DNA from 4 places in the Streptomyces sp. NPDC005266 genome. Region 1 is predicted to be linked to each of the others. Evidence: riboswitches for the same ligand, from Rfam matches in the RefSeq annotation. Region 1 holds a riboswitch; each other region holds the start of a gene.
The links. Region 1 has a riboswitch for cobalamin ahead of ABZU99_RS01545 (ribonucleoside-diphosphate reductase subunit alpha). Riboswitches for the same ligand answer to the same signal wherever they lie in the genome.
Positions count from the first base shown of each region.

Region 2: linked by a shared signal. The riboswitch ahead of cobN (cobaltochelatase subunit CobN) and the one ahead of ABZU99_RS01545 (ribonucleoside-diphosphate reductase subunit alpha) in region 1 are both predicted to bind cobalamin.
Region 3: linked by a shared signal. The riboswitch ahead of ABZU99_RS11485 (cobalamin biosynthesis protein) and the one ahead of ABZU99_RS01545 (ribonucleoside-diphosphate reductase subunit alpha) in region 1 are both predicted to bind cobalamin.
Region 4: linked by a shared signal. The riboswitch ahead of ABZU99_RS31845 (prenyltransferase/squalene oxidase repeat-containing protein) and the one ahead of ABZU99_RS01545 (ribonucleoside-diphosphate reductase subunit alpha) in region 1 are both predicted to bind cobalamin.

Region 1 covers NZ_JBEXHC010000001.1:340,884-343,825, forward strand. The annotation lists gene mctP (monocarboxylate uptake permease MctP) at 1-729, shown strand, start outside; gene ABZU99_RS01535 (IPT/TIG domain-containing protein) at 803-1,288, opposite strand; partial or broken gene ABZU99_RS01540 (GNAT family N-acetyltransferase) at 1,218-1,454, shown strand; cobalamin riboswitch at 1,833-1,970, shown strand; gene ABZU99_RS01545 (ribonucleoside-diphosphate reductase subunit alpha) at 2,104-2,942, shown strand, end outside.
Region 2 covers NZ_JBEXHC010000002.1:411,512-414,453, forward strand. The annotation lists gene ABZU99_RS05505 (precorrin-8X methylmutase) at 1-94, opposite strand, end outside; gene cobG (precorrin-3B synthase) at 91-1,491, opposite strand; cobalamin riboswitch at 1,550-1,715, shown strand; gene cobN (cobaltochelatase subunit CobN) at 1,748-2,942, shown strand, end outside.
Region 3 covers NZ_JBEXHC010000005.1:57,601-60,542, reverse strand. The annotation lists gene ABZU99_RS11490 (cobyric acid synthase) at 1-108, opposite strand, end outside; gene ABZU99_RS11485 (cobalamin biosynthesis protein) at 105-1,121, opposite strand; cobalamin riboswitch at 1,251-1,402, opposite strand; gene ABZU99_RS11480 (hypothetical protein) at 1,575-1,826, opposite strand; gene ABZU99_RS11475 (inorganic phosphate transporter) at 1,840-2,942, opposite strand, start outside.
Region 4 covers NZ_JBEXHC010000027.1:50,719-53,660, reverse strand. The annotation lists gene ABZU99_RS31850 (SCO2322 family protein) at 1-247, opposite strand, end outside; gene ABZU99_RS31845 (prenyltransferase/squalene oxidase repeat-containing protein) at 247-1,521, opposite strand; cobalamin riboswitch at 1,692-1,816, opposite strand; gene ABZU99_RS31840 (cytochrome P450) at 1,821-2,942, opposite strand, start outside.

The DNA.
Region 1 (2,942 bases):
CTGGGCCTGCTGGGGTTGCTGGGCTTCATGGCGATCGCGGCGGACGTGAAGGTCACCAACGGCCAGCTCGCCATCCCGCAGCTCTTCGAGAACCTCTTCCCCGACTGGTTCACGGGCGTCGCCTTCGCCGCCATCGGCATCGGCGCGCTGGTCCCGGCGGCCATCATGTCGATCGCCGCGGCGAATCTGTTCACCCGCAACATCTACAAGGACTTCCTGCGGCCCAACGCCACGCCGGAGGAAGAGACCAAGATCTCCAAGCTGGTATCGCTGCTGGTCAAGGTCGGCGCACTGATCTTCGTCCTGGGCATGGACAAGACGGTCGCGATCAACTTCCAGCTGCTGGGCGGCGTCTGGATCCTGCAGACCTTCCCGGCCCTGGTGGGCGGCCTGTTCACCCGGTGGTTCCACCGCTGGGCACTGCTGGCGGGCTGGGCGGTCGGCATGATCTACGGCACCTGGAAGGCGTACGACACCCCGAGCGCCACCCAGAAGCACTTCGGCAACACCGCCGATATCCCCGGCATCGGCGAGATCGGCTACATCGGCTTCACGGCCTTCGTCCTCAACGTCGCCGTGGTGGTCGCCCTCACCCTCGTCCTGCGCGCGGTGAAGGCCCCGGACGGGATCGACGAGACGTCCCCCGCCGACTACACGGCGGACGCGGGCGACCCGGGCGTCCAGGCCGAGCTGCCCCCGGCCACTGCGGGGGCGCCGGGCGGACACTGACGCCTGCCGCCGCCGCACTGGGCCGCCGGCTCCCTCGCGGGAGCCGGCGGCCCGTTCGCGGGAGTCAGACGTATCAGACGTAGAGGAAGGTGCCGGGGACGGTGACGGTTCCGAAGGCCGTCACCAGGGTGACGGTCGCGTTCCCGGCCACGCCGGGCGGACTGGTGCCGGTGACCGTGGTGGCGCTCGCGGTCACGCCGGTGGCGGGAACGCCGTTGAACAGCACGCCCAGCACCCCACCGAGGTTGGTGCCGGTGATGGTGAACGCGGTACCGCCGGCCACCGGTCCGGTGCTGGGGGTGATGGCGGTGGGCGCCGGCGCGGGCGGAGCGACGAAGTAGGTGAAGCCGCCGGGGACGGTGGTGGTGCCGCCGGGCCCGGTGAGGGTGACGGTGACATTGCCACCGGCGGCCGGGCCGGCCGGGGTGATACCGACCAGGCTGGTTCCGGCGGGGTTGACGGCCAGGATGGTCGAGGGGTTCCCGCCGTTCCGGATGCTCGCGGTGCGGCCTCGGGCACGGCGGCGCGGGGCGGCGGAGGCGCTGGTGCGGGCCTGCATGGACGGGGCGCGGGGGCTCGGGCTGCAGCGGATCGTGATCTGCAGCCAGCAGTCGATGACGGCCGCTCACCGGCTCTACGCGCGACTGGGCTTCGTCCGCGCGCCGGAGCGGGATTGGGAGCCGGTACCGGGCGTCACGCTGTGGGCGTTCACGGTCGAGCTGTAGCGACTCCTTTGGCGCTGTCGCGTTGATCCCGGCGATGGCGGCACTGTCCGTGGATATGGTGCCACCCCTGCGCGTCCTCGCCGCCGCGGACCGGCGAGCTGACGCCGCCGTGGCCGTACGGGCCCCGCGGCCCCGTGGACGGCGTGGCGGTAAGCGTCGGTCTGCCCGCAGCGACCCGTGCGGGCGTCGGCGTGAGCTTCGCCCACGGGCCGGAACGCCACCGCCGCCGCCCCCGCCGACCCCGAGGTCTCAGCGGGTGGCGGGCCCTGAGCGCCGTCCCGGGGGGCCGCAGGTCACGGCCCACGCCCGGAACGCAATAGATCATTCGTGCGAAACTCCTCACCTCCCGACACAAGATGTGGGGGTGGGTGCGGCGGCCAACACAAGATGTATGCTCGTGCTCGCTGTCGCCGCAGGGGAATCCGGTGGGAATCCGGAACTGTCCCGCAACGGTGTACGTGTGCGCATTGTGCGTACCCGCGAGTCCGAGGACCTGCCGACAGCCGTCTGCATACGTCCGGGCCTCGCGGGTTGGGCCGATGGGCGCTGCGCGGTATGCCTCCGTACGTGAGTGCGGAATCGGCATGCCCGTCTGCGACCGTCGCGCACCGCCCTCCTGGCCCCCAGCCGAGCGAGGGAGAGCACTTCAGTGACCATCGCGCCCGCGGATCCGGTTTCAGAGGCAACGGCTTCTCAGGTAGTGGCCGACGCGCCCGGGACCGCACTGCTGCGGACCCTGACCGGTCTCACCGCCGACCTTCCCGCCACCGACCCCGGCAAGGTCGCGGCCGCCGCTCTGCGCGGCCGTCATCCCGGCTCGGACGAGGCGGAGTTGCGCACTCTGGCGACCGAGGCGGCGGCCGGGCTGATCGCCGAAGAGCCGGAGTACTCACGGCTGGCCGCGCGGCTGCTGGCCCTCGCGATCACGGAGGAGGCCGCCGGGCAGGGCGCGGTCTCCTTCTCCGCTTCCGTCCGGGTGGGCCACCAGGAGGGCCTGATCGCCGACTCCACCGCTGAGTTCGTGGCCACGCACGCCGCCCGGCTCGACGCGCTGGTGGACCAGGCGCTCGCCGACGGCGCCGACAACCGCTTCGGCTACTTCGGGCTGCGCACCCTGCACAGCCGCTATCTGCTGCGCCACCCGATCACCCGTCAGGTGATCGAGACCCCGCAGCACTTCCTGCTCCGGGTGGCCTGCGGGCTCGCCGAGGACGGCTCCGAGCGGGCGCTGGCCGATGTGGCCGAGCTGTACCGGCTGACCAGCACGCTCTCCTATCTGCCCAGCTCCCCCACGCTGTTCAACTCCGGCACCCGGCATCCGCAGATGTCCTCCTGCTATCTGCTGGACTCGCCGCTGGACGAGCTCGACTCCATCTACAACCGCTACCACCAGGTCGCGCGGCTCTCGAAGCACGCGGGCGGCATCGGCCTGTCGTACTCGCGCATCCGCGCGCGCGGTTCGCTGATCCGGGGCACCAACGGGCACTC
Region 2 (2,942 bases), on a different contig from region 1:
CGCCGAGGTCGGCCTCGGCGCGGATGGTGGCAAAGGATGCGCGGTAGATGGCCGCCCCGTCCTTCTCGTAGTCGAACACTGTGCCCTCGATCATCTCGTTCCCCGGGCCGCCGCCACGGCGTCGGCCACTTGTTCTGCTGTCACATCCGCTGTCACATCCGCGCCTGTGTCCGCGCCGGCCGCCTCCGGTACCTCCCGTACGGTGACCCGGTAGCCCGCGCCGGTCGCCAGCGCGTCCACCCAGCGGCCGCCGGGGTGGCCGCACCGTCGCTCACAGCCGGAGAAGTACACCGGAAGCGAGCCCGGGCGCCGGTCGCCCGCCACCGCGCGCGCCGCGTCGGCGCGCACATCGGCAAGGGACTTGGCGCAGCCGGGACGTCCGGTGCACGCACCGACGCCGAGCCATGGGGAGGCCGGATCGGTCACGAGTCCGGCGTCGGACAGCTCGCCCGAGGCGGTCCGGCCGCCGTCCGGGGAAAACCCAGGGAGCACCACGCCGCGCCAGGGTGTCACACGCAGTTCGCCCGACCCGCCCCGGGAGGCGAGCGTGGCGAGCAGCCGCCACTGGGCCGCGCTCACCCGGCCGAGCGGGACGGCGACGGACACGGCCAGGCGCCCGTCCGGCCCGGTGACCAGCCCCGGCGCGGGGCCCGGCGGCGAGAGACCGGGGTCCGGCTCGGTGCGTACGGTACGTACCGTCTCGATCCCCGCGGCGGCGAGCCGCGTCGCCAACCCGTCGGCCGCCACGGCGTGTTGCGCCGGAAGCTCACGCACCCGCCATGCCCGGGTGCCGCTCGCCCGCACACTCGCCAGGAACTCCACGGCGGCCAGCGCGGCCGCGCGCGGCACGTCCCCGGCCTCCCGCACCCACAGCTCGATGCTGTCCGGCGTGTCGCGACCTTCGGTCCGCTCACTACGACACGCCGGGCCAGGCATCCGCAGCACGGCCCCGCCGTCCGGCGTTGCGATCAATGTCACATCCGCGCCCAAGGCGGCCACATCGCCGCGCCCGTCGTCCAGCGCGAACAGGAAACGTCCCGACAAGGCGGACAACTCGTCCGACGTCTCGTCGCACAGCGCCGCGTCCAACTCCCGTGCCCACGCCGCCACATCCGCGTGTCCCGCACCGTCCAGTCCGCACAGCGGCGACGCCACGACGTTGCGCACCCGCTCATGCCGGTCCGACGGCAGCAGTCCGGCCGCCCGCAGCCGCCCCGCCAGTTCCGCGCCGCACCCCGGGTCCAGCCCGCGTACCTGCAGATTGCCGCGGGAGGTGATGTCCAGCCGGGCGTCCCCCAGCTCCTCGGCCACCCGTGCCAGCGCGTCCGCCTGACGGGTCGTCAGCAGCCCGCCCGGCACCCGGACGCGGGCCAGCGCGCCGTCGTCCGCCGGGTGCAGCCGCAGGGCGCCCGGGCAGGCGTCATCGCGCCCGCTCCGGCGGCGGAAGGGGGATTGATCCCCTGGTGGGACGGTTGTCGGGGGGAGGGGCATGGCGGCGAGCATACCGACGATTCCCTTGCCCTCACCGTCCCCTGCCAGGTCAGCAACGCTTACTATGCTCAGCGGCGGGTCGTCTTGGCCCGCCGGACGCACAAGACGGCGTCAAGGGGAGGAAGCCGGTGCGAATCCGGCGCGGTCCCGCCACTGTGAGCGCGGTGGCTGCCGGCAGGCAGCGGCCGGGCGAGCCAGGAACTCCCGCCGTCTTCAACCCGCCCGGGGCGCGGACCCCGAGGAAGGCGCGCTGCGCATGATCCTGCTGCTGTCGACCTCCGACACCGACCTGCTCAGTGCCCGTGCCGCCACGGGCCCGGTGCCGTACCGCCTCGCCAACCCGGCCCGGCTCGCACTCGACGACCTCCCCGGCCTCCTCGACGGCGTCCAACTCGTCGTCGTCCGGCTCCTCGGCGGCGTCCGCGCCTGGCAGGAGGGGCTGGAGACGCTGCTCGCCGGGGACCGCCCCGTCGTCGTCCTCACCGGTGAACAGGCTCCGGACGCCCAGCTCATGGAGGCGTCCACCGTCCCGATCGGGATCGCCGCCGAGGCCCACGCCTATCTCGCCCACGGCGGGCCCGCCAACCTGGCCCAGCTGGCCCGGTTCCTCTCCGACACGGTGCTGCTCACCGGCCACGGCTTCGAACCGCCCGCGCCCGCCCCCACCTGGGGCCCGCTGGAGCGCACCGCCCGCGGCGACGTCACCGGCCCGACCGTCGCCGTGCTCTACTACCGCGCCCACCACATGAGCGGCAACACCGCCTTCGTCGAGGCCCTGTGCCAGGCCGTGGAGGACGCGGGAGGCCGGCCGCTGCCGCTGTTCGTCGCCTCCCTCCGGGCCCCCGAGCCCGAGCTGATCGAGGCCCTCGGGGCGGCCGACGCGATCGTCACCACCGTCCTCGCGGCCGGCGGCACCCGGCCCGCCGCCGCCTCCGCGGGCGGCGACGACGAGGCGTGGGACGCGGGCGCGCTCGCCGCGCTCGACGTACCCGTCCTCCAGGCGCTGTGCCTGACCAGCCCGCGCGCCGCGTGGGAGGAGAACGACGAGGGCCTGTCGCCGCTGGACGCCGCGACCCAGGTCGCCGTCCCGGAGTTCGACGGGCGGCTCATCACCGTGCCGTTCTCCTTCAAGGAGGTCGACGAGGACGGGCTGCCGGTCTACGCCGCCGACCCCGAGCGCGCCGCGCGTGTCGCGGGCATCGCGGTACGACACGCCCGGCTGCGCCATATCCCCGTGGCCGAGAAGCGCCTGGCGCTCGTCCTCTCCGCCTACCCCACCAAGCACTCCCGGATCGGCAACGCCGTCGGCCTCGACACCCCCGCCAGCGCCGTCGCCCTGCTGCGCCGGCTGCGCGCCGAGGGCTATGACTTCGGCCCCGAGGACGGGCCAAACGCGGTCCCGGGCCTGGCCTCCGGCAATGGCGACGAGCTGATCTACGCCCTCATCGAGG
Region 3 (2,942 bases), on a different contig from region 1:
CCGGATGCCCTTGCGGGCGAGCCACCGGCAGATCCCGGCCGTCACCACGCTCTTGCCCGCGTCGGAGGTCGTCCCCGCGACCAGTAGGCCGTGGCCCGGCCCCGTCATCGGCTTGCCCTTTCGTTGCCGGGTACGGGCCGGTGGATGGGTTGTGCCCACCCGTTCCGCCCCGCCGAACGATTGCCCACAACGGTCCTTGCCGCGATCGACGTCAGCAGCGCCAGCGCGCCGACGCGGCGCGACAGCCGTACCGCGCGGTCGATGTCGGCGGTCTGGACGGCCCGCCCACCGGCGTTGAGCACCGGCCGGTGCTCGACCCGGCCGCCGTAGGCGAGGGTGCCGCCCAGCCGTACGCCGAGCGCGCCCGCGAAGGACGCCTCCACCGGGCCCGCGTTGGGGCTCGGGTGGCGCCGGCCGTCCCGCCGCCAGGCGCGCCACGCGCCGCGCGGGTCGGGGCCGGCGAGGGTGGCCAGGGCGGCGGTGAGGCGCGCACCGGGCCAGCCGGCGGCGTCGTCCAGGCGGGCCGCCGCCCATCCGAACCGCCGGTAGCGCGGCGACTTGTGACCCACCATGGCGTCCAGGGTGTTGATTGCGCGGAAGCCGATGAGGCCCGGTACCCCGCCCACGGCTCCCCACACCAGCGCGCCCACGACGGCGTCGGAGGTGTTCTCGGCGACCGACTCGACGACCGCGCGGGCCATCTGCTGCCCGTCCAGCGCCTGCGGGTCGCGTCCGCACAGATGCGGCAGCCGCTCCCGGGCCGTGTGGAGGTCTCCGGCGGCCAGCGCGTCGCCGACAGCCCGCGCCTCACGCCGGAGCGTCGTACCGCCCAGCACGGCCCAGGTGGCGGCGGCGGTCAGCGCGATCTGCGGCGCACGGGGCCCGGCGAGGGCCCGTACGGTGCGCGTCAGCAGCGCGGCACCGAGGGCCGCGCCGCCCGCGCACACCGCGGTGTGCAGGGCTCCGTGGCCGCGGTGGTCGCGCCACAGCCGCCGCTCGGCGGCCGCGGCGGCGCGCCCGAACGCGGCCACCGGATGACCGCGGCGCGGATCGCCCAGGGCGAGGTCACCGAGGAAGCCGAGGGCGGCGCCGCACGCGTACGAGGCGTGGTCGGCACGCATCCGTCAGCCCGCCGTCGCGCCTCGGCGCAGCGGCGTACGGACAGGTGGGGCTGGCGGCGTGACAGGGCCGGGCATGGCGGTATGTCCTCACTCAGGGTCCGCGCCCTGGCTCGACGTGACCGGCGGTGAGAGTCTCCTGGCTCCCGGATCCGCGGTTCTCCCGGCCTTCCAGCTCCGCATACGGACGAACCATATGGACGAGCCGTGACCCGTACAGGCGATGAGAGAGCGCTCCCCGGTGACAGTGGCGGGACCGCGCCGGATTCTCACCGGCTTCCTCTCCTGCCGCCGTTTGGCTCGGGAAGTCCACCATGGGCCGCGAAGGGCCGTCAACTCGCCTATGACCCGCGATGCGAGAGTGTGCCGAGGCCCACATGGACCGACCGCCGGGCTGCGGCGCTGACCAGCGCCGCAGCCCGGCGGTCGGTGGGGTCGGTCGGGGACGCGCGGTCCTCAGGCGACGATCAGATAGATGCCGTACGCCACGACCGAGGCGCACAGCGCGAAGCAGGCGTACGCGCCGGTGCGGGCGACCGTGGAGCCGTCGCCCGGCACCGCCACCACGACGGCCGTGCCGTCCTGCGGCTGCGGCCGGCTCTTCCGGGACGTGCCGACGATCCCCAGGGTGAAGACGCCGACGATGCCGACCGTCACCGTGAGGCTGATGCCGAAGACCTGGCCGAGTGCCGCCCAGTCGATGCTCATTGCGTAGCTCCCTTTAGCTGGTGGTGCTGGTCGCCGCGGCGGCGGGGGTGGGGGTGGTTTCCGTGGCGGGCGCTTCGGTGGGCTCCGGGGCGCTGCTCGCGGTGGTGGCCCCGGTGGTGTCGGCGGCGGGCGCGCCGCCTACGGGCGGCGGGGCGACGGACTGGAGGGCGGCGGTGACGGCGCCCACCGGCTCGGCGGGCCCGGCCTCGTTGACGTTGGTGTGGTCCACGGGCTTGCGGCGCGACAGCGCCCAGATCGCCCCGCAGGCCAGGACGGCAAGCACGGCGACCGCCGTGACGCCCCCGTTGCCCTGGTCGGCCAGCAGCGCCGCGGCGCCGGCGATCAGACCCGCGGCCGGCAGGGTCAGCACCCACGCCATGACCATGCGGCCCGCGGTCGACCAGCGCACCACCGAGCCCTTGCGGCCGACCCCCGCGCCCATCACGGCACCGGAGCAGACCTGGGTGGTGGACAGCGCGAAGCCGATGTGGGAGGAGGCGAGGATGACCGTCGCGGCACCGGTCTGGGCGGCGAAGCCCTGCGGCGGCTGGATGTCGGTGATGCCCTTGCCCATGGTGCGGATGATGCGCCAGCCACCCAGGTAGGTGCCGAGCGCGATGGCCAGGCCCGCGGAGACGATGACCCACAGCGGCGGGTCGGAGTCCGGCGCGACGACGCCGCCGGTGACCAGCGCCAGGGTGATCACACCCATCGTCTTCTGGGCGTCGTTGGTGCCGTGGGCGAGGGAGACCAGGGCGGCCGAGGCGATCTGGCCGGCCCGGTAGCCCTTCGCGGTGTCCTCGGAGGAGCGGCCGCGGCCCAGCCGGTAGGTGAGCCGGGTGGCGGCCATCGTGGCGAGTCCGGCCACGATCGGCGCCGCGACGGCCGGGATGAGCACCTTCATGACGATCGCGTCGCCGTTGACCCCGTCCAGGCCGACGGATACCACGGTGGCGCCGATGAGGCCGCCGAAGAGAGCGTGCGAGGAGCTGGAGGGGAGCCCGGCGAGCCAGGTCACCAGGTTCCAGAGGATGGCGCCGACCAGACCCGCGAAGATCACTTCGGGTCGGATGCCGGAATCCTCGTCGAGGATCCCTCCGGAGATGGTCTTGGCGA
Region 4 (2,942 bases), on a different contig from region 1:
CACGCGGCCGTACGGCGTCCTGGGAGTCCTCGCTGACCGCGAAGCGGAAGCCGATCATGTCGCCATCGTCCGGCCGCGCCGACGCGGGCCCCTGCGTGGCGTACGTCCAGCCGCCCCCGCCCCGCTGCCAGAACGACCAGTAGCGATACCCCTCGGCGGCCTGCGCGGGGGCCGCGCCCAAGGCGGCCAGCAGCAGCGCGGCGGGGAGCGACCGGGCCGCGCACCGCACGACGTGCCCGAGGATCATCAGAACTGCTGCTTCTTCCGGCCGCTGAGCAGGAAGCCGATGCCGATGCCCGCGGCCGCGCCGGCGCCCACGAACCACCAGACGTTGGTCATCCCGCCGTCGTCGTCCTTCTTGGCCTTGGTGCTCGACTCGGCCCCCGAGCCGCCGACCGCTTCGGGCTTCGGCCCCGTGGCGTTGAGCTGCCGCACCAGGTCGACGCCCCCGAAGCTCCGCGGATCGCTGCCGGTCGCGTATGCCGCGAGGATCAGCTTGCCGAGGGCCCCCGGGTCGCCCTTCGCCCACGCCACCGCGCCGCTGTTCTTCCGCCGCAGCCACTGGAGCGGCTTGCCCGCGGCGGCGCTGTGCTTCCCGGCGGCGAGCGCCATGACCGCGTCGGCGGTGGCGCCGAAGTCGGGCTGGTTCTTGGCGCCGGGCATCGTGGACATCAGGTGTCCGTCGTGCTCGGACAGGGCGGTGGAGAGATGGCCGAGGGCGGCCTCGGCCGCGTCCTCGGGCGTACCGGCCCCGCCGTCCCCGCCCTCGCAGTCCATCGGCTCCGGGCTCTTGCGGGTGTCGTCGCCGACGGGCTCGAAGACGAAGCCCTTGCCCTGGGCGGCCAGCGCGGCGCTCACGGTGGCCAGGGTGTTCGCGGCGAGCTTGGCGTTCTTCCCGGTGTTCCCGCTCTTGTCCGGCTGGTAGGCGAAGGCCCCGCGCTCTCCCGCCTTGGCCGCGCATCCCAGCTGCAGCCCGAGCAGGGCGTCGTACGGGCTCTTGCCGCCCTTCTCGGCGGTGATCTTCGACGGGTCCTTCACGGCAGCGGCGAAGGCGCCGACCGCGACCGAGGTGGAGTTCGCGTCGGTCGGCCCGCCGGGGTTCATGCCCCAGCCGCCGTCGTCGTTCTGGTTCCGCTTCAGCCAGCCGATGCCCTTCTCCACCGCGTCGGACTGCCCGCCCACCGCCGCCAGCGCCTGCACGGCCGCCGAGGTCGCGTCGGTGAACTCACCCTTCTTCGGCTCGCACGCCTTCGCGGTGTCCGCCCGGTAGGCCCCGAAGCCGCCGTCCGCGCACTGCTGACCGGCCAGCCAGTCGACAGCCGACTTCGCCGGGGTGACGCCCACCGCGTCCTGGGCGAGCAGCGCGAGCGACTGCCGCCACACGCCGTCGAACTTCGGGTCCTTGGCACCGTATAGCCCCTCCGGGCGCGCCGGGCCGTCGGCGAAGGCGGCGGGCGCGACGACTGCGCCGCACACGGCGGCGGAGACGGACAGAGCCGCCACACTGCGGCGTAGGTTCATGGCTGTGGTGCCTCTCGATCGTTGTCGCCGCGGTGGGACGGACCGCCTACGGGCGCGGCCGCGCACGGCTGACCACCCACGCGCGGAGCGATCCGCCCCGCCACGACACGATGACACCCGGCTCAGCTCCGCATCCCTCGACGGTGCCGCCCCGGTGCCCGGGACGACGGGAGCCTGCGTCGCGCCCGCCCTGGTGTTCCGGCTCATACGTCCCCGAGGGCCGTACTCACGGTTGCGGGTCAGCGTCGGATTCCCACCGACTTCCCCCGAACGGGCGCGAATGAAGTTTTACGGATACCTTATCCGGCGGCCGCCTGCCGCCCGCCCGCCCCCCTGTCCGCCTCCGCGCGCAGCAGCACCGGCAGGCTCCGGTGGCCGTTGGAGATGAAGGTCGGTGCGGGTTCGAGGGCCTGCGGCGGGACGGCGAGCTCCAGGTCAGGGAAGCGGTCGAACAGCGCGGGGAGTGCGATCCGGGCCTCCAGCCGGGCCAGCGGTGCGCCCAGGCAGTAGTGCATGCCGTAGCCGAAGGCCAGGTGCTCCTTGTCCGCCCGGGTGATGTCGAACCGGTCGGCGTCGGTGCCGTGCAGCCGGGGGTGGCGGTTGGCCGCCGCGTAGGACGCCAGGACCGCGTCGCCCTTCTTGATGACGACGCCCTCACCGGCGTCGACGTCCTCCACGGCGAAGCGCAGCGGCAGATGCGCCAGCGGGGGCTGTGCCCGCAGCGTCTCCTCGATCACGTCGTCCCAGGACGCCTTGCCCCGGCGGACCAGGGCGAACTGCTCCGGATGGGTCAGCATGGCGTGGATCGCGTTGTCGAGCAGTTGCACCGTCGTCTCGTAGCCGGCGGCGATGAGCAGCCCCACGGTGTCGGCGAGCTCCTGCTCGTTCAGCCGGGAGCCGTCCTTGTCGCGTGCGGCGATGAGATCGCTGACGATGTCGTCGGCGGGTGTGCGCCGCTTGAGCGCGACGAGCTCGCGCAGGATGCGCTGATGGCCCTCGTTGGCGGCGATGACCTCCTCCGGTGCCGCGTTCGTCCGGAACATGGTGTCCACGAACGCGCGCTCACGCTCGCGCATCTCGCCCTCGGGCAGGCCGATCAGCTCGCAGATGACCCCGATCGGGATCGGGTAGCAGTACGCGGCCTTCACATCCACCGCGTCCCCGGGCGCGGCGGCGGCCCGCTCCGCGAGGCCGTCCAGCAGATGTGCCACGAGGAGTTCGATACGCGGCCGGAGCACGGCGGTGCGGCGGCCGGTGAAGCCCTTCGCGACGAGCCTGCGGAGCCGGGTGTGGTCGGCGCCGTAGGCGGTGAACATGTTCTCCACGGCGACCCAGGTGATCAGCGGCCACGACAAAGGGATCTCACCCTTGATGAACCGCGGCCAGTGCCGGTGGGCGTCCTTCGATATGCGCGGGTCGGT